Linked DNA regions of Gimesia benthica. The protein of the gene in region 1 binds, or shares a complex with, the protein of each later gene. Links are inferred from orthologs where the notes say so. Each region holds a gene or a part of one and is shown in the gene's direction. Other genes may lie near its edges. The genes, in order: pnp, F1728_RS12450 and rny.

The links.
Region 2: pnp (region 1) and F1728_RS12450 share a complex: the UniProt entries of both Bacillus subtilis proteins name them as parts of the possible RNA degradosome complex. The link is inferred for Gimesia benthica from one-to-one orthologs.
Region 3: pnp (region 1) and rny share a complex: the UniProt entries of both Bacillus subtilis proteins name them as parts of the possible RNA degradosome complex. The link is inferred for Gimesia benthica from one-to-one orthologs.

Annotation. Positions count from the first base shown.
Region 1 is NZ_CP043930.1:7,581,192-7,591,525, forward strand. The notes cover bases 2,674-5,597. They hold pnp (polyribonucleotide nucleotidyltransferase), read left to right. Parts: upstream 2,674-3,029; coding sequence 3,030-5,165; downstream 5,166-5,597. Other genes in these bases: rpsO (30S ribosomal protein S15), read left to right, coding at 2,705-2,974; F1728_RS29630 (sensor histidine kinase), read left to right, coding at 5,426-5,597. Also shown: F1728_RS29615 (NfeD family protein), read left to right, coding at 73-2,394; more of F1728_RS29630, read left to right, coding at 5,598-6,160; F1728_RS29635 (sigma-54-dependent transcriptional regulator), read left to right, coding at 6,322-7,758; F1728_RS29640 (TetR/AcrR family transcriptional regulator), read left to right, coding at 8,049-8,777; F1728_RS29645 (efflux RND transporter periplasmic adaptor subunit), read left to right, coding at 8,854-10,110. UniProt on the Bacillus subtilis protein: Involved in mRNA degradation. Catalyzes the phosphorolysis of single-stranded polyribonucleotides processively in the 3'- to 5'-direction. Necessary for competence development in Bacillus subtilis.
Region 2 is NZ_CP043930.1:3,284,694-3,294,879, reverse strand. The notes cover bases 3,589-6,364. They hold F1728_RS12450 (6-phosphofructokinase), read left to right. Parts: upstream 3,589-4,347; coding sequence 4,348-5,382; downstream 5,383-6,364. Other genes in these bases: F1728_RS12445 (DUF1080 domain-containing protein), read left to right, coding at 5,663-6,364; accC (acetyl-CoA carboxylase biotin carboxylase subunit), read left to right, coding at 3,589-4,130. In the rest of the region: F1728_RS12470 (heavy metal translocating P-type ATPase), read right to left, coding at 1-535; F1728_RS12465 (M24 family metallopeptidase), read left to right, coding at 727-1,824; accB (acetyl-CoA carboxylase biotin carboxyl carrier protein), read left to right, coding at 2,214-2,717; more of accC, read left to right, coding at 2,793-3,588; more of F1728_RS12445, read left to right, coding at 6,365-7,273; F1728_RS12440 (PVC-type heme-binding CxxCH protein), read left to right, coding at 7,341-10,186. UniProt on the Bacillus subtilis protein: Catalyzes the phosphorylation of D-fructose 6-phosphate to fructose 1,6-bisphosphate by ATP, the first committing step of glycolysis.
Region 3 is NZ_CP043930.1:1,598,434-1,608,688, reverse strand. Bases 4,469-7,313 are described here. They hold rny (ribonuclease Y), read left to right. Parts: upstream 4,469-5,039; coding sequence 5,040-6,587; downstream 6,588-7,313. Other genes in these bases: F1728_RS06105 (FMN-binding negative transcriptional regulator), read right to left, coding at 6,584-7,207. Outside these bases: F1728_RS06125 (threonine synthase), read right to left, coding at 1-803; F1728_RS06120 (MFS transporter), read right to left, coding at 1,088-2,641; tRNA lysidine(34) synthetase TilS, read right to left, coding at 2,961-4,034; F1728_RS06100 (cupin domain-containing protein), read left to right, coding at 7,382-7,663; F1728_RS06095 (VOC family protein), read right to left, coding at 7,760-8,215; F1728_RS06090 (arylsulfatase), read left to right, coding at 8,428-10,236; F1728_RS06085 (MerR family transcriptional regulator), read right to left, coding at 10,247-10,255. UniProt on the Bacillus subtilis protein: Endoribonuclease that initiates mRNA decay. Initiates the decay of all SAM-dependent riboswitches, such as yitJ riboswitch. Involved in processing of the gapA operon mRNA, it cleaves between cggR and gapA.

The DNA of each region.
Region 1 (10,334 bases):
CTTGAGGCCGACAACTGAGAACGCGATTTTGTTTTCAGCCTTTGCAGTTCAGACCTGATTGAAAGTCACATCATGAAACACGTCAACCAGATGTTCCTGGCCTTGATTCTGGGACTTTTAGTGCTTAACGGAAATTCTGCGCTCCAGGCTGATCCTGCCAAACAGGCTCCCAAATCCGATAAACCAGCGGATCCACCTGCGAAGAAAGCAGAGCCCGACGGGCCTCCATCGATACCCGCGCAGTTCATGTCAATCGAAAGTCCCGTGGGTGAGGTCACCTACGGACGCGTGACCAATGCCGCCCTGGCACTGCAGAACGAAGCTGCTCAAGCCGGAGAGACCGGCTATCTGGTGCTTAAAATCACACCCGGTTCGAGCCCCTTTCACCAGGTGCAGGGACTGGCGAAATTTCTGGCCTCGTCTAAATTATCCAGCTTGAAAACAATTGCCTGGATCCCGGAGACGGTCATAGGTAATAACGTGGTTCTGGCACTTGCCTGTGATGAAATCGTGATGCACCCCGATGCAGAACTGGGCGACATCGGATACGGTAAAGCACTGGATCGGGACGAACAGCAGTTTGTGCTCTCGATCGTGGAAAAACGTCACAATCCCAAGCTGAGCCGGGCACTGGCTCTGGGCATGATGGATCCGCAGCAGGCCGTCCTGAAAGTGAAAATCCAGCAGGGCGAAGGTAAGAATAAGCAGGTCGAATCGCGGGTGGTCACTCCCGAGGAACTGAAGCGATTGCGGGACAATCAGGCCGTGATCACCGATGTGGAAACCATCAAAGAAGTCGGTTCGCTGGGCGTTTTTTCGGGCAGCAAAGCCCGGGCCGTCGATGTGCTGGTCCAGCAACTGGCCCATTCCCGGGGAGATCTTTCCGAATTCTACGGCATTCCGCGGGAAAAGCTGCGCGACGATCCGACGGTGGGAGAAGCGCCAAAAGTAATGTTGATCAAGGTCGACGGGATGATTTCACCTATTCTGGAAACGTTCATCGAACGGCAGATCAATCGGGCTGTCAACTCCGGGGCCAATATGCTGGTGTTTGAAATCGATTCTGGCGGTGGATACCTGCTTTCCGGGATGAATCTGGCAAACCGCATTGCCGATCTCGAATCCAGTAAGGTTCGTACTGTCGCCTATATCCCCGATCGTGCCATGAGCAGTGCCGCGATTATTGCCCTGGGCTGTGATGAGATTTTTCTCAAACCCAACGGGCAGATTGGCGATGCGGGGGTCATGCATGAGAATAAAAATGGGCAGTTCGAATTCGTACCGGAAAAAATTCTGAGCCCGATTCGAGTGACGATTCGGGATCTCGCAGAAAAGAAAGGCCGGCCGCCGGCGGTTTGTGAAGCGATGATGGATAAAGACCTGGAAGTCTTTGAAGTCACCAACAGCAAAACCGGTCAGCTCTGGTTCATGTCCGATACCGAAATTCATGAATCGAACGGGGAATGGATCAAAGGCCCGATGATTCCCGAGTCGAAAAAGGGCAACCTGTTGACCGTCAACGGCGTTCGGGCTCACGAACTCAAACTCGCAGAGCCTCCCGTACGTGAAATGGATGAACTCAAGCAGCGCCTGGGAATCGCCGCTGGTGTCAACTTGAAAGCGGTCGGGCGCACCTGGGTCGACACCCTCGTTTTTTACCTTAACACGGGAGCGGTGACCTTTCTGCTATTCTTTATGGGAGCCCTGTTCATCTACCTCGAACTCTACACGCTGACTGGGATGTTCGGAATTATGTCAGCCGTCTGTTTCGGCTTGTTTTTCTGGAGCAAATTCCTGGGAGGGACTGCTGGATACCTCGAGATCGTCCTGTTCGTGATCGGCATGATCTGCATTCTGATGGAGATCTTCGTCATTCCCGGTTTCGGGATCTTCGGCGTTTCCGGAGGGTTGCTGATCGTCTCTTCGATCATTTTAGCCAGCCAGACCTTCGGGGATTTCAATACACTGCGTCCCGGTTCTGATTTCACCAACATGACCAACACCGTCGGCACCATGAGTGCCTCCCTGGTGACGGTTATTGTGCTGGCGTTGATTCTGAATCGGTTTCTGCCCGAGTCACGGCTGATGAGTTCGATTATTCTCGCACCGCCGGGCGACAATCAGCGTCCAGGCGGTCACGAGATCCGCCTGGACCCCGAACTGCTCGGCAACTTTGACAGTGTCCAGCGCCACGGACTGGAGTTAAAAGTGGGCATGCAGGGGGTGACCACATCCGTTTTACGACCCGCAGGACGGGTCGAAATTGATGGAGTCTGGATCGATGTGATCAGCGAAGGCCCCTATATCCAGGTCGGGATACCGGTCGAAATTGCCCAGATTCAAGGGAATGAAATTGTGGTGCGTGAAGTAAGTTCCGATGAGGAAACCGCTTAGGGTGATGCGGACTCTTGTGTGGGGCAGTGGGCTTATGTGTATGCTTTTCCGGTTGTCAGGGTATGCTGACGGTTTAAATTGATTCAGAAACGTTTTTATAAACCGTCTAGCGTATCCATTGAATAATCTATTCAAATTGCTACATTAAGTACCTTAAATACCCTGAAAGCTAGCGTAATAGCTTTGTTTTCTCTCGCCATTACCCGTCTCAGAAAGTCCAGACAAGGATCGTAGTGGCTGTCTTTGCATGGGGAAGTCCCCGATCTTCTCTGTTTGTCAAGTTGTTAGTTGTAAAGGTTTAAGTGAAAGAATGTCAGTCACTCAGGAACGAAGAGCAGAATTGATTCAAGAGTATCAGTCGAAACAAGGGGATACCGGATCTGCTGAAGTGCAGATTGCTGTGCTTACCGAACGGATTGTAAATTTAACCGAGCACCTCCGGTCCAACGTGAAAGATCACGCGAGTCGTCGTGGCCTGCTGCAGATGGTCAGCCGCCGCCGTGGTCTGCTGGATTATTTGCACAAAAAGAATGCAGAAAGCTATAGGGAAATTCTCGATCGGCTGAATATCCGAAAGTAATTTCGGTTGTTCGCTGATCTTTGTCGGTTTGTCGGAAAAGAATTAGGAAATTATTGTGAAAGTAGTTGTTGAATGTGAGGTTGGCGGACAGAAACTTAGTCTTACAACTGGTCAGTTAGCGAAGCAGGCCGCAGGGTCTGTTCTTATTCAGTATGGTGAAACTGTCGTCTTTGTCGCAACGGCGACGGGCCCTGCAAGAGAGGGAACTGACTTTTTCCCTCTGACAGTTGATTATCGGGAACGGGCTGCTGCTGCAGGCAAGTTCCCCGGTGGATTTTTGAAACGGGAAGGACGTCCTACCACCAAGGAAATCCTGACGGCACGCTTGACCGATCGTCCGATTCGTCCCCTGTTTCCCAAAGAATTTAAAGATGAACTGCAGGTCATGTCTAACGTCATGTCCTGCGATGGATTTAACGATCCTGACGTGCTGTCAATCAACGCGGCCAGTGCGGCACTGTGCCTCTCTCCGGTTCCCTTCCAGGGACCAATCGCCGCCGTTCGCCTGGGACGCATCAATGGCGAACTGATTACCTTGCCGACTCGGGAACAGATCGCTGAAAGCGACCTGGATCTGATCGTTGCCGGCTCAAGCAAATCGGTTCTGATGATCGAAGGTTTCGGAAGCCAGATTCCTGAAGACGAGATGTCTGCAGCAATCATGCACGCTCATTCCGAGCTGAAGAAGATCATTGATCTGCAACTGGAACTGCGTGAAAAGGCCGGTGTTGAGCCCTTCGAATACGAAGCACCTCCGGAAAATCCCTTCATCGCGAAACTGGATGATCCCATCTACCAGAAACTGGCCGCTGCCATGCAGAGCACGGTCAAAGCAGAACGTCGTGAAGGCACCAAAGTCATTCACAACGAACTGGTAGAAAAGTTCTTCCCCGAAGAAGCAAAAGAAACCGCAGACGGCGCAACTCGCGCTCAGTTCGAAGAAGCCTTCCATGATCTGGAACAACGGGCCGTTCGCGAACTGGCAATGAGCGGTCGTCGTCTTGACGGTCGTACTCCCGATCAGCTGCGGGATGTCGCCTGTGAGACATCGACACTCCCTCGCGTGCATGGTTCTGCCGTCTTCACTCGTGGCGAAACTCAGTCCATGGCAACCGTTACCCTGGGTACATCGCGTGACCAGCAGCGGGTTGATGGTCTGTTTGAAGAAGAACTGCAGCGGTTCATGCTGCACTACTACTTCCCTTCGTTCTCCGTGGGTGAATGTCGCCCGATTCGTGGACCAGGACGTCGTGAAATTGGTCACGGCTGTCTGGCAGAACGTTCCGTTGCACCAGTACTGCCCAGCGAAGAAGACTTCCCTTACACCATCCGCGTGATCTCCGATATTCTGGAATCCAACGGTAGTAGCTCGATGGCCTCTGTCTGTTCGGCGACTCTCTCGCTGATGGACGCTGGTGTCCCGCTGCGTCAGCCTGTTGCCGGGATCTCAATCGGCCTGGTGACTCAGGGAGACGACTTCAAAGTTCTGACCGACATCATCGGCGATGAAGACCACTTCTGCGATATGGACTTCAAAGTCGCCGGTACCCAGAAAGGGATTACCGGGATTCAGCTCGACCTGAAAAATGATGGTATTGGTGAAGATATTATCAAAGCAACTCTGGAAGCCGCCAAAAAGGCCCGTCTGGAACTGCTGCGAACCATGCTTACCGCCATTCGTCGTCCTCGGGCAGAAATCTCTGCCTACGCACCACGTCTGCACCAGACCAAGATCAATCCTGAAAAGATTGGTCTGCTCATCGGTCCGGGTGGTAAGACAATCCGTGCGATCCAGGAAGACACTGGTGCGACCATCGACATTCAGGACGACGGAACCGTTACCATCTCTGGTGGCAATGTAGAAATCGTTGAGAAAGCTCTGGCTCACATCGAAGCTTTGACCGAAGAGATTCGCGTCGGACGGATTTACGATGGTGTGGTCAGTTCGATCAAAGAATTCGGTGCATTCATTGAGATTGCTCCTGGTAAAGATGGTCTCTGCCACATCAGCGAACTGTCGGATGGGTTCGTGAAATCGGTCAGTGACATCTGTAAAATGGGCGACCGTCTGCAGGTGAAGGTCATCGCCGTTGATGATCAGAACCGCGTCAAACTCTCCCGCAAAGCCGTTCTGGCTGAACAGGCTGCTGCGGAAGGAAATGGCGACGCTGTTGCAGCGGAAGAAGAGTAAGGGCCATCGATCACCTGAATTGACCGGGGTTCAAAGCAAACTCACACCAGCGAGTGTTGAACTGCTGAAAACCCCGTCATTCCAGGTCTGACAGACAATGGCTCAGTCACTCTTTTGATCTGAGATAAATATAAAACGATGAAGGAGCTCGATTTGAGATGACTTCATCGTTTTATTTTTGAAACAGCAGTTTCTGATACAAGAGTGGAACAGCAGACCATCGTGCTCCACTATTTTGTCCGTCCGGTTGGGAAGTAACCATGCAGAGACCATCCGCAGTCAACGAGAGTCCGCTGAGTGTTGCAGAACGGGAAAAGCTGGAAGCCCAGTATTCCGAAATCGCAACGCTGGCCGGCGGCCTGGCGCATGAAATCAAAAACCCGCTCTCCACGATGAGCATGAACCTTGAACTGCTCACTGAAGATCTGGAGACTCTGGATGTTCCCTCCCGTCATCGCATGCTGAAAAAAGTCGAAAGCGTGCAGCGGGAATGTAAACACCTGCAGGAGATCCTGGATGCCTTCCTGCAGTTCGCCCGGGTAGGCAAGCTGGCACTGACTACCGCCAACCTGAATTCCCTGGTAAGCGACTTCATCGACTTCTTCCGCCCTCAGGCCAATGAAGCCGGCATCGAAATCAGCCCGCACTTCGACGCGGACCTGCCTGCGGTCCAGATTGATCCCGCTTTGTTTCGGCAGGTGTTGATGAACCTGGCGCTGAACGTGGTTCAGGCAATGCCCGATGGCGGTCTGATCGAATTACAGACTTCGCATCGGGATGGCACCGTCTACCTCGATATCATCGATAACGGTAAAGGCATCGATGAAAAGGTTAAGTCGCGGATGTTCGACGCCTTCTTTTCCACGAAAGCGGGAGGCAGTGGCCTGGGACTGCCCACGGTCAAAAAGATCGTCGATGCCCATCACGGCACGATTGAATGTGACAGTGAACCCGGTCGCGGGACGCGGTTTACCATTTCCTTCCCCGTTTGCTGAAGAATGATTCCCTGCACAATTTCATTACATTTTCGACTTGAATAAGATGTGTTCTGTCCGTCCGGCTGTGCTCTTTCCTGCAGGAAAACATGGCTACGGCGGTCAGACCCTGATAACAATATTATACGTTCGTAACTGATAGAAGGCAGAAAGTCTGCTCGATGAGCGCGAAAGACGCCCCGGAAACTGATCTTGAATCAATCGTGATTCGTGTCCTGATCATTGATGACGATGAAGCACATGCCCAGGCGGTGGCAGAAAGCCTGGAGCGGGTTGGCTGTGAGTGTAAAATCGCCACCTCAGGGGAGCAGGGCGCCAAGCTGATTGAACGCGAAACGGCAGACATCGTGATCACCGATCTGCGCATGGATGGCGTCGATGGTCTCTCAATCCTCCGCACTGCCAAGGAAGAACTTCCCGACGCCGAAGTCATCGTGTTGACCGGGCACGGTTCGATCAACTCTGCTGTGACTGCGATGCAGCTCGGGGCCTACACCTATCTCACCAAGCCGCTGGACATCAGCGAACTCCGCAACGCGGTCGAAAAGGCGTCCACACGCGTCCGTCTCATGCGACGCAATGCAGAACTGCATCGCCGACTGGACGAAAAATTCGGCTTCGAAGGCGTGATCGGCAACACGCCCCAGATGCATAAGATTGTCGAAAAGCTGAAGAATGTCGCTTCCACGAACAGCACCGTGCTGATTGAAGGCGAGAGCGGAACCGGGAAAGAACTCGTTGCCCGGGCCATTCATCAGAACAGCGAGCGTAAGAGCAAGCCTTTCGTTCCCCTCAACATCTCGGCATTGCCGGACAGTATTCTGGAGAGTGAACTCTTCGGGCACGAACAGGGGGCCTTTACCGGTGCCGTCGGTAAGCGGATTGGAAAGTTCGAGCATGCCAACGGGGGAACCCTCTTTCTGGATGAAGTCGGCGAAATGCCGATGCAGACCCAGATCAAACTGCTGCGTGTTCTCGAAGACCGTAAGATCGCCCGCCTGGGAACCAATGAAGAGATCAGTCTCAACGTTCGTCTGGTGGCTGCAACGAATGCGGATCTGCTCGAAATGGTGAAGAAGGGAACCTTCCGACAGGATCTGTACTATCGGCTGTCAGTGGTAAAAATCGAACTGCCCCCACTGCGGGAGCGGCGGGGGGACATACCGCTGCTGACCGATCATTTCCTGAAAGAGCTTTCCGCCCAGTACGACAAGCCTTACGAGGGTGTTTCGCGGGCCGCCCGTCGCGCGCTGATGTCATACGACTGGCCTGGCAATATCCGTCAATTGCGCAATGCCGCCGAGCGAATGCTGGTGCTGGACACCGATGGCATTTTGGATCTGGACGACCTGCCTGAAGAGATCGTACCTGTCGCGGGACCGGATGGAGACAGCAGCTATACCTCGGATCGTTCCGGTGCCGATTTTCTCATTGGCCGTCCTTTCTCTGAGGTAGAACGCTACTACATTGAGCGGGCCCTCGATCTGGCGGATGGCAAGCGGGAAGAAGCAGCCAAGATGCTGGGCATCGGTGAGCGGACCCTCTACCGGAAGCTCAAAGAGTACCAAAAGCAGAAAGAGGAGCAGGGGGGCGTCTGACCCTCGCTGCCAGCCTCTCCAACAGCTCCATTTCGCTCTCGATTTGACGCAGTGAACAGAGCTTGTTGCTGTCTTCTCATTCTAAAGTCCCTCAATTCTTCTCCATCTGTCTTTCGAGTGCCTTCTTGGGGTCTTGTTCTGTAAGTCCTTAATTAGTAATGGTATCGGTGTGATAGATGTTCGCGTGAACTGCAGCAGGTAAACCTTTTTCTGCCCAGGTACGCCGGGAAAATGAATAATTTCCTGCGACATCTTGACAAATATTGACGATCCGTCAAAATAAGGACGCTATGAGTACACGAGAACGCAAACAACGTGAAATTCAGGAACGCGAGGCCAAAATCCTCGAATGCGCCCGTCCCATGTTCATTGAGGGGGGCTATAACGGTCTGAATATGGACCGCCTGACCAGCATGCTCGAGTACTCCAAGGGGACGATCTACAATCACTTCTCCTGCAAAGAAGAGATCATTATCACCCTCGCGATCCAGACGCTGGAAAAGCGACTGGCGATGTTTGAAAAGGCGTCCCTCTTCCAGGGGACCTCGCGCGAGCGTATTGCCGCCATCGGAACCGCTGCTGAACTGTTTGTGAAACTCTACCCCGATCACTTTCGAGTCGAACAGACGATTCGGCTTGATTCCATCTGGGAAAAGACCTCAGAGGAACGGCGGAAGATTATGGCCAATTGTGAACATCGCTGCATGGGGGTTGTGGGAGGCATCGTTCGTGATGCCATCGCCCGGGACGATCTTGTTTTGGATAACCACGCAACACCCGAAGAAATCGTCTTCGGTCTCTGGTCGCTCTCTTTCGGGGGCTACTCGATCATCGCCACCAGTAATTCGCTGGATGAAATCGGAATTTCTGCACCCTTCGAAATGCTGCGTCGTAATTTCAATCGTTTTCTGGATGGAATTGATTGGCAGCCGCTCAGTTCTACCGTCGACTACGATGCGGTCTTTGATCGTGTCAGCGAGGAGGTGTTTGGAAATGAACTCCAGCAGATCTCTGTCTGAAACGCTTTTTTTTCTCCCAAAGTTGACGAATCGTCAATTCGCCTCATACCTGTTCAGGCGACTGAGGCTTCCTTTGATGCTCGCGCTGATGGTCTGTCTGACCGGCGGTTACTGGTTGTTTCATAAGCAGGCCTTCTCCACAGAAGTCACCGCGAAACAGCAGTCTCAGGAGCAGGGGGTTCCCGTTGAAGTCGTAGAGCTGAAGCCCGTCGATTCATTTGCGCGGAAACGTACCTATACCGGTAAAGTTGAAGCTGCACGCACCAGCGAACTCTCACTGGAACGTAGTGGCAAGTTGATTGAGATCAATGTGGACGAGGGAGATCCGGTCAAAGCCGACATGATCCTGGCCCGTCTTGATACCCGTCACCTGAAGATTGTCCGCCAGAAGCTCCAGGCAGAGCGGGATGCGGCTCAGGCCAAGCTGGATGAACTCCTCGCCGGTCCCCGTCCCCAGACCATTGCCGCCGCGGAGGCCACCGTCAGACAGCTGATAGCCAAGCTGAAAAATCTGCAGTCGGATCATGCACGCAATGAACAACTGCTGGAACGCAACGCGATCTCCAAGGCTGTGTATGAAGCTTCGCAGTATGATGTCCAGCAGCAGCAGGCACAGCTCGATGCGGCGCAGAGCCAGCTCTCGGAATTGAAGGAAGGGACACGCAAGGAGCAGCTGGCTGCTCAGAAAGCGGTCGTCGCTAACCTGGATGCTCAACTGGCAGATAACCAGATCGATCTGGAAGACACGGTACTCAAAGCACCATTCTCAGGACGCATCTCGAAACGTTATGCGGATGAAGGGACCGTGATCTCCCCCGAGACGCCGCTGCTGCGACTGGTAGAAGATCAACAGCTTGAAGCCCACATCGGGGTGCCGGTCGAAATGACACCCGGGCTGAAGCGTGGTGCCCGTCAGCAGGTACAACTCAATGGCAAAACATACCAGTCAACTCTGAAAGCGGTCCTGCCCGAACTCGATCCGGTGACGCGGACTCGTGAAGTCGTGCTGGCACTCGATAAACAGGCAGCCGAGCAGTTGATTCCCGGGCAGGTGATTCGTCTTGCGATGGAAGAGCCTGTGGAAATGCGGGGCTTCTGGCTGCCACTCAGTGCCCTGGCACGGGGAGAACGCGGCCTCTGGTCGGCGTATGCTGTCGTACCGGGGAAAGTGGAAGGGGAATTGATTCTGGAGAAACGGCAGATCGAAGTTCTGCACACGGAAGGCGACCGGGTCCTCGTCCGGGGGACATTGAAATCAGGAGACCGGATGGTCGTAGATGGAATTCATAAACTGGCGAATAACCAACGGGTGGTGATCAAGTCCGATTCCTGATTTACGGAATCACTGATCCAGTTCCATAGCGCACGTTGAGCCGTAGCCTGCAACCTTTCAGGACAGAATGGGAAAATCAGAAATGCTGGAAGGCTTATTCTATCGTAACCGCCGCTTACTGATTCTGTTGATGGCCCTGATTGCCGTCGCCGGACTGTCGAGCTTCTATATCCTGCCCCGTATGGAAGATCCTGTGCTCACCAAACGCTCGGCTCTGGTGCAGA
Region 2 (10,186 bases), 4.3 Mb from region 1 along the record:
TGAACAAGGCTCCCAGTACGGCGACGCACATCAACAGGTTCATGTCGGGACGCAGACGCTTTAAGGCAAACCAGGCTTTGGGTAACACGAACCAGATGCCGCTCAGCATGGCTGCCAGATACTGGATGCGCACAGGCAACGGCATGAAGCCTCCTGCGGCTTCTTCTGCGCCGAGGGCCGCAGCGAAGCTGCCCGCCAGGATGACGTGGGTTACGAATGCGGAGACCAGCATGATGCCACTCACGCTGGTCAGCAGGGTTCTGCCGTGACGCTTCCAGAAGGAGTCCGAAGCCTTTTTTTTGTCAGGCTCCCAGGGTTCTGCCTGCATACCGGTCTGACGGACGGCGGAGATGATGGCTTCACCGGTAACGGGTTCCGCATTGAGGGTGACCGTCATCCTGCGATTGAGGATATCGAAAAACAGGTGCTCTTCGCCTCCCACCAGGGGAGAGAGTTCCCTCTTGAGGATCGTGACTTCCTCGGCGCAATCCATATCCTGTATCTTGAAGATGAGCTCGGTTGATTCCTGTTTCATGCAGCGGGACATTCAGAATGAAGGGATGTGGGAAGATCTGATTCTGTTGTTTCAATCATAGCACTTGAGGAATGCAAACAAAAACTTCGGTTTTTTTTCTTCGCAAAATTCCTGAAAAGGGATAAGATCCTGCTCAGATATAAGGAATAACAGGACCCCGATTCAAACAGCCGCTGAAGGGAATGACGACAATGAGTAAAGACTATCTGGGCGCCAGGCAGAAAAAACTGATTTCACAGATCAAACGGATCGGGGCCGAGGCCTTGCTGGTAACCAGTGAAACGAATGTTACGTATTTAACCGGTTTCAGCGGTGATTCCAGTTATCTGCTGATTGGCAAAGATCAGACCGTCCTGATCAGCGATGGACGATATACCACGCAGCTGGAAGAGGAATGCCCGGGACTGGATGTCCACATTCGCAAGCCGACGGAATCGATGATCGTGGCCCTGGAGCAGGTCCTGAAAAAGTCGCATCTCACCAAAGTGGGACTGGAGAGCCATGTCGTGACCTGCGATCTGCTTGATGCGTTGACTGGAATTACACCGGCTATTCAGTGGAACCCGGTATCGAATGTGGTGGAAGAACTGCGGATGGTCAAAGATGCCTCCGAGATCCAGGAGATCCGCGAAGCCGTCGATCAGGCGCAGCGCGGCTTTGAAGTCTTTCGTGCACTGTTGACCAATGAGATGACCGAACTGCAGGGAGCGCACGAACTGGAACACGCGATGCGGCGGTTTGGTGCGCGACAGGCGGCCTTCGATCCGATCGTGGCTGTAGGAGAGCGATCAGCTCTGCCGCATGCGATCCCCACGGAAAAGCTGATTGGCGAATCCCCGTTTATGCTGGTGGACTGGGGGGCGATGACCCAGAAAGGGTATCGCAGCGACCTGACTCGGATGATCATCCGTGATCGGGCTCCCTCGAAACTGAAGAAGGTCTACAATACGGTACTGCAGGCGCAGCTGGCCGCGATTAAAGCCATTAAGCCCGGGGCTCTCTGCAAAGACGTCGACCAGGTCGCACGGAAAGTCATCAACAAGGCCGGCTTCGGCAAACAGTTTACCCACAGCCTGGGCCACGGTATTGGCCTGGACATTCACGAAGGCCCTCGACTGGGGGGCAATGTCGAGACCGAACTCAAGCCGGGGATGATTGTTACGGTGGAACCGGGCATCTATCTGCCGGGCTGGGGGGGCGTCCGCATTGAAGATGATGTGCTGGTGACCCGGAGCGGACATGAGGTCTTGACCAGCGTTCCCAAGGATTATGAGTCGGCGCTGGTTTAATTTCGCGAGAAGCCTATTACAATGTACATGGGCAGGCAGGCCTGCGCTCCATTTTCGAGTGGCGTCAGAAGTTCTCTGATCGTAATAAGTAAGAAAAACTGACGTAAGTCTCTTATTTAAAAGGGTTATGGATGTTGGGGCTCTGCCTGATTTTATTGCAGAAACTTCCCGGTTGCGCTTGGTATTCTCGGGGGTTTTGGCTTAGAATCTCTCCCAACACAAGTCAGACAGGGTAGATAGTGCGCGCAATCAGTGAATGCGATCCTTTCCCGGCATCAATTTGATTCTTCAAGAAACCGGAACGCACCACTGGCAGCAGTGAGCGTTGAATGCCCTCATTACAGCAGGCAAAGCACGTGCAGCTTGAGAATATGAAATAAGGTAGGTCAATGGCAAAGAACGAGGTGCCGAAAGGCGAGCCTTTCGATTTGGAAAAACTTCAGACACTGTTTGAAATGATGGAAAAGCACGGATTGACGGAAGTCAATCTGAAGCGGGGCGAAGAAACCTGGAAGCTGCGTCGCGGTCCCCAGGAAACCATTTCCATGGTTCCCGCAACGCATGCTGTTCCTCAAGCGGTTCCGCAACCCGTTGCAGCGGCTCCTGCCGCTCCGGCGCCGGCACCTCAGGAAGCAACTCCTGCTGCTGATTCGGGGCCTGCCATCAAGAGCCCGACCGTGGGGACCTTTTATTCCTCACCCAGTCCCGATGATCCACCGTTCGTCAGTGTAGGATCCAAAGTCAGCGCTGATACGATTGTCTGCATTGTCGAGGCGATGAAGGTCTTCAATCAGATTCCCGCCGAGCTCAATGGTACCATCAGCGAGGTTCTGGTCAAAGATGGTGAAGCGGTCGAATTCGGCCAGCCCCTGTTCAGAATCAGCCAGGGCTGAGACCCGTTGTCGTACCATGGTCGCCGGTCGCGATCGGAATGTCAGATGTAGGATCCTTTTACCAAGTCAAAACATATGTTTCAGAGAATACTGGTTGCCAACCGAGGAGAAATCGCACTGCGAGTGATTCGTGCCTGTCGTGAAATGGGCATTGAGACAGTCGCGGTCTTCAGTGAAGCAGATCGTGGTGCTCACTACCTCTCACTGGCTGACGAAGCCTACTGTATCGGACCTGCTGCAGCGACCGACAGTTACCTGATGATCAACCGGATTATCAGTGCTGCTGAAATCGGTAACGTGCAGGCGATTCACCCCGGCTACGGGTTCCTGGCAGAAAACGCGCATTTTGCGGAAGTCTGTCGGAGCTGTAACATCGAATTCATCGGACCTCCCCACGAAGCAATGGCACAGCTGGGCGATAAAGTCTCGGCACGTGAAATTGCCAAAAATGCCAACGTACCTGTTTCGCCGGGTACCGAAGGTCTGGTTACCGACGAAGCCGAAGCCCTGCGGGTGGCCCAGGAGATCGGTTATCCCGTACTGATCAAGGCTACCGCCGGCGGTGGTGGTAAAGGGATGCGAGTCGCCCGGAATGACATTTCGCTGAAAGCCGGTCTGAAAGCAGCCGCTGCCGAAGCGGAAGCCGCATTCAAAAATTCCGGCGTTTACATTGAGAAATACATCGAGAATCCACGGCACGTGGAAGTCCAGATCCTCGCGGACAATCATGGCACCGTACTCCACCTCTGGGAGCGGGACTGCAGTCTGCAGCGTCGTCACCAGAAGCTGGTGGAAGAGAGCCCGGCTCCGAACCTGCCTCAGTCGGTTCGCGAAGAAATCTGTAAAGCGGCCTGCCGCCTGATCGAAGAAGCCGGTTATACCAATGCCGGTACGGTCGAGTTCTTGGTAGGGCCGGATAACCAGTTCTACTTCATCGAAGTCAATGCCCGTATTCAGGTGGAACATCCCGTGAGCGAAGAGGTGACGGGGCTCGACCTGATCAAGCAGCAGATCCGTGTTGCGGCAGGCGAAAAACTGGAACTGAAGCAGAAGAACGTTCCCTGCAATGGCTCCGCAATTGAACTGCGTATCAATGCCGAAGACCCCGACAATGATTTCCGGGGTTCGCCGGGTAAGATCACCAAACTGCGCGTTCCCTCAGGTCCCGGAGTGCGGTTTGATTCGCATATCTATGAGGGCTATACCGTCGGCCCTTATTATGACTCCCTGATTGGCAAGCTGATCGTGCATCGGCCGACACGCGAGGAGTCACTGGCGTGTATGCGTCGATGTCTGGATGAGTTCGTCATTGAAGGGATTAAAACGACAATTCCTCTGGCGAAGAAGATCTTCAATCATTCGGCCTTTATTGAAGGTAAAGTCGATACCACGTTCATTGAACGTACCTGGTAATCGCCGGCCGGTTGAAGTTGATGATCACGGATGGTTCTGTATTGTGACAGGCTCGTGGAAACTGCGTTCGTGGTTCCGCAGAGAGAGTCCCCTGATGTCAGAACGAATCTGGAGATCAGACCGAAGTTCGCTCATCTCTAGTTGTGGTATGGTACATTTTTGAGCCTCAGTCACTGACCGGAGGCCTTACTTTTACGAACAGATAACAGGAAGAATAATGAGAGTTGGTATTTTAACTGGTGGTGGTGACTGTCCTGGTTTGAACCCGGTAATCCGCGGTGCCGTCCGCGTGATCTGCAATGCTGGTGGCGAAGTCTACGGCCTGCTGGAAGGCTGGCGGGGAGCCATCGAAGGCAACTACATCGAACTGAATTCGGAAAACACTGACGACATCATTTTCAAAGGGGGAACCATCCTCGGTTCTTCCCGTACGAACCCCTACAAGAACGAAGCAGAAGATGTTCCTAAAGTACGCGAAACCTTCGAGCGTCTGGGCCTCGACTGCCTGATCGCCATCGGTGGTGATGACACCCTCGGTGTCGCGAACAAACTGTGGAACGATTACAAGCTGCCCGTGATCGGCTGTCCCAAGACAATCGACAACGACCTGAGCTCCACCGATGTGACCTTCGGTTTTGACACTTCCATCAACATCGTGATGGAAGCCGTTGACCGTCTGCGGACCACAGCCGAATCGCACCGCCGGATCATGGTTGTCGAAACCATGGGCCGTCATGCAGGCTGGATCGCGCTGTTCTCCGGATTGGCAACCGCCGCCGATTACACGCTGGTTCCCGAAGTGCCCATCGAAATGGATCGCATGGTCGAAGTTCTGAAAAAGCGTCGCGCTAACGGCAAGATGTACGGCATCATCATCGTCAGCGAAGGTGCACAGTTCAACGAAGAAGAAGGCGTGGTCACCCAGGATGGTGAAGTCGACGACTTCGGTCACGTCAAGCTGGGCGGCATTGGTGAAACCGTTGCCAAGATGATCGAAGACCGGACCGGTTTCGAAACCCGTCACGTGACCCTCGGTCACCTGCAGCGTGGTGGTTCTCCCAGTGCAGCAGACCGCGTACTCGGAACCCGTTGCGGCGTTCACGCCGGCTGGCTCGCATTGAAGCATCACTTCGGTTACATGGTGGCTCTGCGGGGTACTTCCATCGTTCCCGTTGCTCTGGCTGACGCTGTGGGCGAGATGCGGGCACTCGAGAAGAACTTCCTCGAAGAAGCAGAAGTCTTCCTGCAATAGTCGATCAATAGGATCAAAGTCACAAGAGTCAAGGCGCTGGCAACAGCGCCTTTTTTTATGCACAGAACGTGAGTCGGGCATTCCGCCGCTCACACTACTGATCAGGGGCGAATTACTTAACAATCTTATCTATTGGCTATTCCGGTCTTTCACGCTAGCTTCCCATCCCCCCGGCTGTTTAAGATAGGAAGATAAATTCATACCGGCTGTTTCAGCTGCGCCTGCCAACATCACAATCCACGGCACATAACGACTTCGAATCATCTTCCCGGAGGGACAAATGACGTCACAGCGCTTGTTTCGTATTCACACCTCACTTTTCTGCTCTCTGATTTGTCTGATACTGGCAACGCCCCAGTTGCTGCAGGCGGAGGACAAAGGGTTTCAACCAATCTTTGATGGCAAGACTTTGAAGAACTGGGACGGCGATCCCCGTTTCTGGTCTGTTAAAGATGGGGCGATCACGGGAATCACCACCAAGGACAATCCGACACAGGGGAATACCTTCATCATCTGGCGTGGAGGCGAGCCTGGCGATTTTGAACTGAAACTGCAGTACAAAATCATCGGACATAATTCAGGAATCCAGTATCGCAGCTTCCCCGTCAAAGGTGCAGACAAGTGGCGGATCGGCGGTTACCAGGCCGACATGGAAGCCGGCGATAAGTATTCGGGAATTCTCTATGGCGAAAAGTTTCGCGGCATTCTCGCGCTGCGGGGCGAGAAGACTGTGATCGGCAAGAATCACAAACCCAAGGTGGTCGGTTCTGTCGGTGATACTGATGAGATTCAGAAGCACATCAAAAAAGAAGACTGGAATGACTATCACATCATCGCCCGCGGTAATCATTTCATTCACAAGATCAACGGCATTACCACGGTCGACGTGACCGACAACGATGTCGACATGCGACGCGACAAAGGGCTGATTGCACTGCAGTTGCACGCCGGTCCTCCGATGGAAGTTCAGTTCCGCGATATTCAACTCAAAGAACTGCCGGCCTCTAAGGAGACGTCATCCACTGATGGCGCTAAAAAAAAAGTCGTCCTTATCGCCGGTAAAAAAAGTCACGGTTACGGGGCACACGAACATCGTGCCGGCTGCATGCTGCTGGCTGAGGCATTGAACAACAGTGGTTTGAATATCGAAGCCACCGTGGTCACCGAAGGCTGGCCGAAAGACGCTTCGATTCTGGATGACGCTGATTCCATCGTCATTTACTGCGATGGGGGTGGCCGTCATCCTTACAACGAGCACCTGGACGAACTCGACGAACTGGCAAAGCAGGGCGTGGGGATGGTTAACATTCACTATGGGGTGGAAGTTCCCAAGGGGAAATCCGGGGACGCCTTCCTGCGCTGGATCGGCGGTTATTTTGAAGAGTGGTGGTCGGTCAATCCGCACTGGACCGCCGACTATAAAAGTCTGCCCGCACATCCGATCGCGAATGGCGTCAAACCATTTTCCATCAACGATGAATGGTACTACCACATGCGGTTTCAGCCGGAGATGAAAAACGTCGATCCGATCCTGACCGCAGTGCCTCCCAAAGAAACACTCAAACGTCCCGATGGGGCTCACAGCGGTAATCCGGCTGTGCGGAAAACCATCGGACAGCCTCAGCACATGGCCTGGGCCTATGAGCGTCCGGACGGTGGTCGCGGTTTTGGTTTTACCGGCGGTCACTTTCACTGGAACTGGGGCAACGATGATTTTCGCAAACTGGTGCTGAATGCCATCGCCTGGTCTGCCCAGGTGGATGTGCCAGCCGATGGGGTGGCTTCGGCTCCGGTAACCCTGGAGCAACTGGAAGCCAACCAGGATTATCCACAGCCGGATAACTTTAACCCCGCACGCATCAAAGCCCTGCTCGCTCAGTGGAATCAATAGGCGAGTTTTTCTGCAACAGAACACCGATTTGAGACAGCTACTGAAATAACATAAGGAAACTGACTCCATGAACTACCGTTGGCTTGCCATTATTCCGGCTCTGTTTTTCTCAACCTCTCTGACAGGTTCCTCACTGTTCGCGCAGTCGGAGCACGACGCCGACCAGGCCGTGCCCAATTTGACCGTGGCACCGGGGCTGAAGGCGACACTGTTTGCCTCCGAACCCCGCATCAGCAGTCCCTCCAGCATGGACGTCGATGCACAGGGCCGCATCTGGATCTGTGAAGTCGTCAATTACCGTGCCGGGATCCGAAACATCCCCACACGCGAAGCCGGGGACCGGATTGTCATTCTCGAAGATACGAATGGCGACGGCAAAGCCGATGAGTCGAAAGTGTTCTACCAGGGAAATGACATCAACGGTTCACAGGGAATCTGTGTGCTGGGGAATAAGGTCATCGTGGCTGCCTCTCCGAATGTTTTCCTGTTTACTGACGAAGATAACGACGGTAAGGCTGATAAAAAAGAGCTGCTCTTCAAAGTGGCGGGGGGCGAACATGATCACTCGGCGCATGCGTCGGTCTTCGGTCCGGATGGTCGGCTCTACTGGAACTTCGGGAACTCAGGGAAGCAGGTCTTCGATGCGGCAGGCAAACCGATTCTGGAACGCGATGGTCGCCCCGTGCTGGATAACGGAAAACCTTACTGGGGTGGGATGGTCTTTCGCTGTAACCTGGACGGCAGCGACTTCGAAGTACTCGCCCATAACTTCCGTAATAACTACGAAGTGACCGTCGATTCCTTCGGTACCCTCTGGCAGTCAGACAATGACGATGATGGTAACCGTGGTGTCCGCATTAACTACGTGATGGAATTCGGAAACTACGGTTATCTCGATCAGCTGACCGGGGCCCGCTGGAAAACGCCGCGAACCGGCATGCACGAAGAAATTCCTCTACGTCACTGGCATCTCCGCGATCCGGGTGTCGTTCCCAACCTGCTGCAGACCGGTGCGGGATCCCCGACCGGGATCTGTGTCTATGAAGGTGCTCTACTGCCGGAGAAGTACCGGAATGAAATCATTCATTCTGACGCCGGTCCGAATGTGGTCCGTGCGTATCCGGTGAAAAAAGAAGGCGCCGGTTATGAAGCCGAGATCGCCAATATTATTACCAGTGAAAAGGACAAATGGTTTCGTCCCTCCGATGTGTGTATCGCCCCCGATGGTTCTCTGTTTGTCGCAGACTGGTACGATCCGGGCGTCGGCGGACACCGGATTGGCGACCAGGAACGGGGTCGAATCTTCCGCATTGCTCCTCCGGATGCAAAATATCAGTTTCAAAAACTGGATCTGAGTACTATCGAAGGCGCGATTGCCGGCATCAAGAGTCCCAATGTCGCGACCCGTTATCTTGCCTGGAACAAGCTGCACGAACTGCAGGCAGAAGCACAGCCACAACTGGAAGAACTCTATCAGTCTGACAACCAGAGGTTCCGCGCTCGCGCCCTCTGGCTGTTAGCTGGTATTGATGGAAAAGCCGGAGACTATGTTTCTCTGGCGATCAAAGATAAGAATCCCGATATCCGCATCACCGGATTGCGGGTGGCACGTCGTTACAAGCTGGATGTGATTCCCTTCGTGAAACAGCTGGCTCACGATGACTCACCCCAGGTACGCCGCGAATGTGCGATTGCCCTGCATCACAGTAAATCGCCCGCAGCACCGGAACTCTGGGCGACGCTCGTCGATCAGTACAATGGTAAAGATCGCTGGTATCTGGAAGCACTCGGGATCGGCATGGACGGGCAGGAAAAGAAGTTCATGACTGCCTGGCTCAAGCAGGCGGGTGACAACTGGAATACCCCGGTCGGTCGAGATCTGCTCTGGCGATCTAAAATTCCGCTGGCGATTCCGTACCTGGTGAAAATCATTGAAGATCCCCAGACGCAGCAGGCGGCGCTGCCGCGCTACTTCCGTGCTCTGGATTTCATCCCCGGTAAAGAAAAGAACGCAGCCGTCGCCGAACTGTCTCTGTTCAAGGAAGACGGGAATCAAAAACGGGAAACCTACATCATCGCGGAAGCTTTATCGCGGATGTCAGCGAATGTCGTCACCAGCGATAAAAAATATCAGCAGGCATTGAACCAGGTGATCGACAGCAGCCGGGGGACTCCCGAGTTCATCAAGCTGGTCGAAAAGTTCAAAGCGAAGGAATACTATCCCGAACTGGTAAAGCTGGGCAGCCATTCCGGCAAGTCACAGACCGCCGTCGATGCGATTCGTGCGGCTCTGACTCTGAAGCAGAATGCCCTGATTCAAAAAGCGCTGAACAGCAAGCGGGATAACGAAAAAGAACAGAATCAGAAACTGGACCTGATCTGGGCGCTGGGAAATGCCGCCCATAATGGTGCCAATAAGATTCTGCTCTCAATCATCCAGGACCCAGAGGAACCACTGGTCGATCGACGCGAAGCCGTGAGGGCGGTTGCGAAATCCCGTCCGGGAGCGCACGCGTTACTGGATCTGGCTGAGAAGGGCAAAGTGGATCCCCAGCTGGAACAGACGGCTGCTGCTGCCATGTCTTCCACGATCATGAAGGACGTCAAGGAACGGGCTGCGAAGCTGTTCCCCGCACCTCCCACCCGGAATAACAAGCCTTTGCCACCGATCAATGTGCTGGCGGGCATGAAGGGGGATGTAGTCGATGGTCGGGTGATGTTCAACACCAAGGGGACCTGTGCCAAGTGCCACGTGGTGAATGGCATGGGGAAAGAGGTCGGCCCGGATCTCTCCGAGATCGGCAAGAAGCTGAGCCGCGAGGCGTTGTTTGAATCGATCCTGTACCCCAGTGCCGGGATCAGTCATAACTTCGAAGCGTACACGGTGATTCTGGTCTCGGGTAACGTGGTGAA
Region 3 (10,255 bases), 6.0 Mb from region 1 along the record:
AGTTTACCGGTGAGCCAGCCCATCTCTTTGAGTTCGTTAAAGGCTTTCCACATGCCGATCAAACCGGTACCACCGCCGGTCGGGTAGAAGATGACATCGGGGACTTCCCAACCCATCTGATCGGCCAGTTCCAGGCCCATCGTTTTTTTACCTTCGATGCGGTACGGTTCTTTGAGTGTGGAGAAGTCGAACCAGCCGACTTTCTCTTTCCCTTCACCCACAATTTTTCCGCAGTCGTTGATCAGTCCATTTACCCGCCAGACGTTCGCTCCCTGGGCGGCGATTTCACGGACATTGATTTCTGGAGTATCACCGGGACAGAAGATGTAAGACTTCATGCCGGCCCGGGTACCATAGGCGGCCAGTGCGGCACCTGCATTCCCGTTAGTGGGCATCGCGACTTTGGTGACGCCCAGTTCTTTGGCCATCGAGACTGCCATGCACAGACCGCGGGCTTTGAACGAACCCGTGGGCAGACGACCTTCATCTTTGATCCAGACCTGACCCTGTCCTCCCTGCAGACGTGGTACGGGAATCAGTGGTGTATGAATTTCGCCCAGGCTGACGATGTTTTCCGATTTGCGAACCGGCAGAAATTCGCGATACCGCCAGAGAGTCGCGGGGCGGGCTGCCAGGTCTGCCTTACTGACCGACTGCTTGATGCCGTCCAGATCGTATTTCACCAGCAGGGGCTTGCCCGCTTTGGACAGGCCGTGTAACTGGTCGGCTTCGTAGTGATCATGCTCCATGCCACATTCAAGGTGGGTGACAAACGTGGGAGACTCGGGGAAAGCGTCTTGCATGGGGACGTACCTGCTATTTGAAAGAAGAATCGGTAAGACGATGTATTAGATTTCAAGGCGGGGAATACGCGTATTTATAGTTCTGTTATCCAGCTATCAGTCAAAATGTCAACCCATCGGCACTGTTGAATGTTTTTTTGGCGATCACTTGACAGCACTGGCTAAGCATGAAGTCTGGTACCACTCCGACGTTCCTGCCGAGAGAAACTTTCTGGTACCCAAAAAAAGAACGACCACCCCTAATGAGTGGTCGTTCGTGAACTTCAACAGACACCGGGCAAGCCTTACTCAACGGGACCTTCAACACCACCGGTGTAGTGTTCGCCGTCCGGTTCTTCGCCGTGCAGAACTTCTGCCTTGTAGCCACCCTTCATGTAGAAGTAGATCACCAGAATCAGGTAACCAATGGCCATGACCAGCGGAACCAGGGCCGTGCACTTCAGTGCCATCCGACCTCCGTAGATGCCGGCTTCTTCTACCGGGCCGATATCTTCAGGGGCAAACGCTTCCGCTCCCTGCCACCAGGTATTGAGGTTGGAAATGTATGCATCCGATTTTCCCTCTTTATCAAGCTGTTCTACTTTTTTCTCCAGATCCTGGCCATCATTGTTCAAGACACTGACCTTCGAACCATCGAGACCTTTAATCTTGGGGAGAAACAGGAAGCCGTTCGCTTCCGCAACGGAATAGCGTTCGTAAGTTTGAGGAGCAATTTCCTCGAGCTTTTCAGTCGCATAGTAATCCTGGTTGTAACCGATGCCGGGGCCACCCAACAGACCGGCTGAGAGCATACCGATGCCTCCCATGGCGCCCATGGTGATCGCGCCCCCTTTGGGGAACAGTTCGCCAACCACACCCAGCATGGTCGGCCAGAGGAAGGTTTTACCCAGGCCGTAAACAGTCACGGCGATCCAGACCCAGACGACTCCCTGTGAAGAACCGATCATGTACAGACCGATGGAACCGAAGCAGGCACTCATGAAGAGCAGACCCAGCGGATTGATTTTTTCTACAATCGGACCGGCGAAGAAACGCAGGACGAACATGATCGCTGAAGCGTAGATGAACAGATACAGTCCCTGTCCCGTAACGATGGACTCTGTGATGTTGGCAATCCAGCTGTCCGTACCCAGTTCTACATAACCGACACAGGCATGCAGCAGGAGCAGGAACAACAACAGCGGGCTGGCAAACGTCATCAACATCTGGCCAAAGCTGACACCAGCCGACTTGGCTTCCGATTGCGGAAACTTCTGCTTGATCACGATGAAACCGTAGATCAGGGTCGGCACGAGAAAGACCGCCATTGGAATTTCCCATCGCATTCCGGCAACATTGCCTTTGATGCTCGTGTAGATCGTAGCGATGATCCCGCCGATAATCAGCCCGCCCGGCCAGCCGGCGTGCAGAATGTTGAGGTAGTGCGTTTTCTGTCGAGGATAAAGTGTCGCAACCAGCGGATTGATGACCGCTTCACACAAGCCGTTCGCCACTGCAAACATGAACATCCCGATGTAGAGACACCAGTAGGTCGCATCTTTACCCATGCTGTTGAAGATGGGTGTCGCAGCAAAGGTGACCAGGGCTGACAGCACATGCAGAATGAATGCCAGCAGCAGGATCGGTTTGTAGCCGACATTGTCGGTGATCAGACTGGCCAGCAGAATCACGACACCGAAACCGACGAGGCCGCCTCCGGTAATCGTTCCCAGGTCGAACTTGGTGAATCCGTACTGGGCACCCCAGTCTGCGAGGATCCCGCCGCGGATGGCGAATCCGACGCCGGCGGCGATGAGAGTCATAAAACTCGCAATAAACAGCGGTTTGTTATTGTTCATGGTTGCGACTTCTTTGTTTGATTGAGGGCGAGAATATTAAGTGCAAGGTGTGGTTCAAGTATCAAACGTTTCAAAGCGAAACTGGAAGATGCTGATCAGGAATGGATACTTCGAAAGGTCTTGAGCACACGACGACGACTTAGCACAACCGGCTGCCGGAAAGGCAATGTTTCGAGCGGACGCTGGTTGCAGGTTGATCAGCAACGCCAGATTCTAACCAACCCCGATTGAGATTTCCACAATACGTATGCAGGAATGCGAATGTTTGTCAGATTCCTGACGTATGCAGGAATGCGAATGTTTGTCAGATTCCTGAATCTTAAGTCTCCGTGCGGTCAGGCAGCCTGCGTAAAATCAGCAGGCGTTCCCGCCGTTCCGCTTCAATCTGGTCGGGCAGGTGAATTTTCTGGCCCTCCCGCGTCAGTTCGAGCAGTCGCTGCCAGTGATCGAAGCCCATCCGCTTCCGCGACCAGTGCATCTCCTGCCAGATCTTGAGAAAGCACTGTTTGACCAGATAATCGGGAGTATCGAACAGTTGATCACAGTCCAGCCGCCAGGTCTCCCGGTTCCGATCGAGGGTCGCACGATTTAGAATCTGTGTCACATCTGCCGAAATCACTTCAGTGACTTCTTCCGCCTGTTGCGAGAGCCGTTGTAAGGCCTGCACGACAGCGGGATTGAACTCTGTTTTCAGGTAGGGGAGTAACTGATGACGAATGCGATTACGGGTAAAACGCAGATCTGTGTTCGACGCATCGGTGCGAAATTCCTGGCCGCACTCCTGCAGATATCGCACGACGTCTTCACGACCGAGATCCAGCAAGGGACGTACGAGATAGAGGTTTTCCGCCAGTAAACGAACACGGGGGATGCCTTTCAGGCCGGAGATTCCAGTGCCGCGGATGATGTGATGCAACACGGTTTCCGCCTGATCGTCGCGCGTGTGCGCGACCGCAATCCGCGTGCAGTGTTCTGCGTTCGCAGTCCGGATCAGAAATTCATAGCGGGCGGACCGACTCAGTTCTTCCAGGCCCGTCGAGGGTCCCGTCTGTTGCGGTGCCAGTTCCTGTTTTTCCAATACGAGAGGCAGATTCAATGCCCGGCAGGTCTCGGTCAGCCAGTCTGCGTCCGCGTCGGAATCTGCGCCCCGCAGGCCGTGATTCAGGTGGGCTACGACCAGAGAACCGGGGCGGCAGTCGTGCTCTGTCGCTGAGACCAGTTCCATCAGGGCGCGCAGCAACGCGACGCTGTCTGCACCACCTGAGACCGCAACCAGGGTTCTCTCGGCTTGTGTTGCAGGTGGACTCTTGTCTGGTATATGCGTTTGCTCGGCTGCAATCCGCTGCTCGCAGGCGCGCCAGCCGCGATTCACTGCTGAGACAAACTCATTCATAAGGGCAATCGTTTCTTTCACTGACGGGAGACACGCAGGCAGATCTGACGCATGAGAGCGAGATGGGAAATTGAACCAATATTTCTCGCAATATACTATCGCATCCGGAAATCTCTTGTTACCATGAATTGGGAAATTTGCGAGAAGTTTCCTCTGTCATTCGAGTTACAGACAGATTCATCTCTTCGATTCCAAAAGGAACGAACTTTGGGAATCGGCTGATGTTTCCCGTTTTTTTCTGGATGTTCTGGAGTGAGCTTTTCATAATAGTTTCATTGTATTTTATTTTTAAGTTTCCTTTCGGCATTTCCTGGCTTGATCGGGAGCATTGTCACAGAACTGTTTACGACACGGAAACTGAGCTTCAGCTGCTGTGTCAAAACAATCTCTGTGCAGTACGAGTTTCTAAAGTAGTATCAGGTACAGTTGAATTGGAGAATCAACAATGTTTGGCATTCTCAATGAGACAATCCTTGCAATTTATGTTCTGTTCACAAAAGTGGCGAAACGATTGCCGACGCTGATTCGTTCACGGAAATCCTCTTCCTGGACGGAAGAAAGCTCTTCCCCTGCACATGTTCAGACTCAACTGACGGGGCAGCAGGAGTGGGTGCGTCAAATTCTGTCTTATCTGGGGATCGAATTACGGTCGAAGGTACCCGTCCCGGTGCGCACAGACCGGAGATACTTTCGACGGCGTTAGCAGGCACCTGCACGGGCCATCTGTTTGTTGTTCAAATTCACCAAGTTCCAGACTACTGCTGAGTTAAAGCTGTTATTTGAATTTCATATCTTTATTCAGACATCTTTAGATCGATCAGAAACTCCCGGACGCTCCTGTCATTCTGAGAAATTCCTGACAACCTGCATCGTACACTTCCGGCCTGATCTCCAGGACTGGAGATTGAGGATTTGTACGGTATTGTCTCTGTTGTATGTTAACGCCAAATAGCATTCTGCAGGAAAGGGACTTTTCACCAAAGGCGCATAGGAAGCACCTGGAATATGTTAACAGAAGTCGCTATTGGAGCTACTCTGGCGCTCATTGTCGGGGCCTTCATCGGTTATTTCATTGACCGGATTCGCCGTGGATCTGCCTATCAGTCTTATCAGCAGATCCTGAAACAGGCCGAACTCGATGCCGAAAACCTGCTCAAAAGCCAGAAGCTGGAAGCCAAAGAAGAGCTGCTCAAACGCCGCGAATCTCTGGAAGAAGAAGTCAACAAGCAGCGCGAAGAGCTCTGGTCCGTTGAGAAAAAGCTCAGCAAGCGTGAGAACGCGCTCGAAGATCAGCAGGCCGATTTCCTCAAAAAGGAATCCATGATTCAGGCCACCCAGTCCAAGCTGGCCTCCCGCACCAAAGCGGTCGAAGCCCGCGAACAGGAACTGGAGCGGGCTCTGAAGAAGCAGCAGGAAGAGCTGTTCAAAATCAGTGGCCTGGATCGCGAAACCGCATCCCAGATGCTGCTCGACCGGCTGGAAAACGATCTCAAGAGTGAGACCGGTGCCCTGATCCTGAAGTATCAGAACGAACTGAAGCAGTCTTGTGATAAGCTGGCCCGCGAAACCATCGGCATGGCCGTCCAACGGTTCGCCTCCGGACACGTGGCTGAAACCACCGTCTCCACCGTGGAACTGCCCGAAGAAGAAATGAAAGGGCGGATCATCGGTCGGGAAGGTCGTAACATCCGCGCCTTCGAAAAAGCGACCGGCGTCGATGTGATCGTAGACGACACACCCGGAGTGGTTGTCGTCTCGGCCTTCGATAACGTGCGTCGGCAGATCGGTAAAATGTCCCTGCAGAAACTCGTCAACGACGGGCGCATTCATCCGGCCCGCATCGAGGAAGTCGTCGAAGAGACGCAGAAGGAACTCGAAGAATACATCCAGACCATGGGGCAGAATGCCTGTCAGGAAGTCAATATTTCCGGGGTGCATCCCAAGCTGATCGACCTGCTGGGCCGTCTGCATTTCCGCACCAGTTACAGTCAGAATGTATTGCGGCACTCAATCGAAGTTTCCGCTCTGACCGGCATCATGGCAGAACAGCTCGGCCTGGACGGGACACTTGCCCGTCGCTGTGGTCTGTTCCATGACATCGGTAAAGCAGCCGACCACGAAATGGAAGGGGGCCACCCTGCTGTCGGTGCCCAATTGCTGAAGCGGTACGGCGAATGTCAGGAAGTCGTGCATGCCGCCGCCGGTCATCACGACGACATCCGCCCCGATTACATCTACACGGTTCTGGTTGCTGCAGCGGACGCCTGTTCTGCTTCGCGTCCTGGTGCCCGCCGCGATACGCTGGAAAAATATGTGCGTCGCCTCGAAGAACTGGAAACGCTGGTTTGCGGCTTCCCGGGTGTCGATCATACCTATGCGATTCAGGCCGGTCGTGAAGTTCGCGTGATCGTCGATTCCGATCAGGTCAACGACCGCGAAGCAGCCAAGATGTGCAAAGACATCGCCAAGGCGATTGAAGAAACCCTGACCTACCCGGGCGAAATCCGGGTGACCGTGATGCGCGAGGCACGCACGGTCGAATACGCCCGCTAAGCGGGAAGATCTGCTTCCATCAGAGCAGCGATGGCCTGAGCGTCGTCGCTGCTCTGTTTTTTTAAGGCATCGATCACTTTCTTCCGCCGCTCTTCGGGATGGTTCTGGCTCAGTTTGAATTTCCCTTCGATGCGTTCGATCTCAATCCGAAAGCCGACGATTCCCTTGAGCAGTCCCTCGGTGAACTCGGCTTCCGGAGTCTGCATTGACCAGGGCACAGGCTGCGAGGCTTCATAAAACCGCACGGTTTCTGCGATGATCGCTTTCAACTCCGCGTCATCAGTGATCCGGGAATACTGACCGTATACATGCACCGCCTGATAGTTCCAGGTGGGGACTGTATTTTGTGAGGCATACCAGGTGGGTGAGATGTAAGCGTGCGGACCATGAAAGATAGCCAGCACATTCTGATTGTCTGGAGTCTCCGCTTGCGGATTCGCTCGGGCAAAGTGCCCCAGCAGGCACCCATTCTGTCCCACCCCATGCTGCAAAAGTAAAGGCAGGTGGGAAGCAAACGGCTCCTCTCCCTGATTGCTCACCAGTGTGGCAAAGCTGTGTTGCTCGATGAACGGGGGCAGTCGGCTGACGTCGGTTTCGGCAAAAGCGGCTGGGACATACATGGAATCAACTGGTCCTCGGGAAGAGAGCAGGGGGCGGAATGTACATTCAGTTCTGACAGCGGTTTCGGTTCGCAGGTTCGTCAGACTATCAATTCTCAGATCATTTCTTTAACTTGAAGTGACTGCCATCATCGTGAGGCGGAAACCACTCTGATGCAAAGGAGTTCCGAAATAATGCCCTTTATTGATATCGATTCCGTCAAGCCCCTGGAAGTCCTGCCTGGCTGTAAAATGCGGACCCCATTCGGGGAGAATCTGATGCTGTCTTACCTGGAAATGGAGGAAGGGGCCATTGTGCCCATGCACCATCATCCACACGAGCAGGGCGGAATGCTCCTCAAAGGCCGGCTGGAACTGACGATGGGGGACGAAGTGCGAACTGTCGAAGCAGGGGCGATGTTCATTATTCCCCCAACACTCCGCATCAGGCGGTTGCCGTCGATGGGCCTGCGGTAGTCCTGGATGTATTCAGCCCGGTCCGCGAAGACTACGCGGAGCTGTATAACAAGTACATCCCGACAGAGTCAGACGAAAACTGATCGCGTCAGTTTTCTATTGGTGTTGCTGCTGGCTTTGCAGCTGTTTGAATTCGTCAGCCCTGCGGAGCAACTGTTCTTTGGAGAGTACTTCCGTCTGGGTTGCGATATGCCATTGGATTCCAAAAGGATCCTTCACCGAGGCGCTCCGCTCACCGTAAAACTGGTCTGCCGGCCCCCGCTGGCTTAAGGCGCCGGCTTCCAGGGCTCTCTGATAGGTGAAATCGACATCCGGTACATAAACGTGTAAAGCTGCGGAGGTGGGCCCCCATTCCTCGCAGGCATCGGCCAGCTCAATCATGGAATCGCCGATTCTCAGTGTCGCATGGCCGATCTTGTCATCGTGGTATGAGATTAACTCAGTTGTCGCATCGAAGACGAATGTTACAAATTCAATCAGTCTCGCTGCCCCTTCTACCAGCAGATAGGGAGTGACTGCGTGGTAGCCATCGGGGGTGTAGTGGGGGGCCATCTTGATTTCTCCTGAAATGCTGGGGACTGGAGGCGAAACAGGACCCGCAATACAAACCATATTTGAACTGATTATGTGACCATTATACAATGGAATCTGTTTCAGGAATAGCAATTCATGTAAACTATTTTCCCCCTGTCAGAAACACTTGAAAACTAGCGTTTTTTATCAGTTGGACTCTTACCTTCACGCGAAATTTCGGGGAAAATCCGATGCGACTGCTGCTCATTACTCTGTTACTGTTTTCTGGGCTCAATCCGGTTCTGGCTGCCGGTCAACCCAATGTGATCCTGATTATGAGCGATGACCAGGGTTACGGTGAACTTTCCTGTCACGGAAATCCCCTGCTCAAAACTCCCCACCTCGATCAGCTGGCCGCTGAGAGTGTCCGTCTGACCGACTTTCACGTCGCCCCGATGTGCACCCCGACCCGGGGGCAACTGATGACCGGGCAGGACGCGTTTCGCAATGCCGCCATGAATGTCAGCAGCGGGCGGACGCTGCTCAGACCCGAACTCCAGACCATGGCCGACCAGTTTCAGGCGGCCGGTTATCGCACCGGCATGTTCGGGAAATGGCATCTGGGAGACAATTATCCCTATCGTCCGCAGGATCGTGGCTTTCAGGAGACACTCTGGTTCCCCTCATCACACATCAGCGCGGTGCCCGACTACTGGATCAACGATTATTTTGATGATACTTATCTGCACAACGGACACCGGGTCAAGCAGACCGGTTATTGCACGGATGTCTTTTTTCGTGAAATGCAGAACTGGATCCGTACCCGTGATGAGTCCCAGCCGTTTTTTGCCTACCTGCCTTTGAATGCCCCCCACGGACCACTGTATGTTCCCGATCAGTATCGGCGACCAGTCGAAGCAGCACTCCGGGAGCATCCCGAGGTCGTGCAACATCTCAAACCCCAGCGTAAAAAAGCACTCATCAGTTACCTCGCGATGTGCGCTAACATTGATGAAAACATCGGCAAGCTGGAACAGTTTCTGAGCGAATCGAAACTGCGCGACGATACGATCGTCATTTTTCTCACCGATAACGGCAGTACGATGGGACCTGATTACTATAACGCTGGCATGCGTGGCAGAAAGGTGACGCTCTGGGAGGGAGGCCATCGTGTGCCCTGTTTCATTCGCTGGCCACACGGTAACCTGGGCCCGGCACGTGACCTGAATGATCTGGCCCACGTTCAGGATCTGCTCCCCACCCTGGCCGAGCTTTGTGAACTCCCTCTGCCTGAGCAGCGACTGGACGGGATCAGTCTGGCGCCGCGTCTGCGGGGAGAAGTCAAATCGCTGCCGGACCGAATGCTGGTCGTCAACTACAGCCGCATGCCCATCGTCGGCAATAAGAAAAACATGTTCCTCGCGAAGCCTCGAAAAGAAGGAGCCGCCGTCCTCTGGAAACGCTGGCGCTGGCTGGAGAACCGGGAACTGTATGATCTCACCAGCGATCCGCTGCAGAAACAGAACGTGGCAGAGCAGCATCCGGAAGTCGTCGCCCGGATGCAGGCACACCTCGATCAATGGTGGCAGGAACTGCAACCGCATGTAGCCGAGCCGCAGCGCGTGATTATTGGCCATGCGGCGGAGAACCCTTCAATGCTCACCGCCTGTGAATGGCTGGACGTCTTTGTCGATCAGCAGGGGCAGGTGCGTCGTGGAATCCGCCGCAACGGGACCTGGCAGTTGTCGATTGCCGAGGCGGGCAACTATGAATTCGAATTGCGCCGCTGGCCCCGCGAAAGTGGGTTGAAGCTGAACGAGGGGACGCCGGCTGTCAAAGTAACCGATGGCCAGCTCGCCGAAGGAGTGGCGCTGCCAGTCGCGAAAGGCCGTCTCAAGATTGGCAGTTTCGAAGCGACGGCCAAACCGGATGCTGATGGGGAGTCGATTACGATTGAGACTCCCTTGAAGCCCGGACAAATGGAACTCACAACCTGGCTACTGGATGAGCAGGGGCGGGAAATCTGTGGTGCCTACTATGTCTATGTGAACCGGAAATAAACGCGAGTGCTTACTTCGG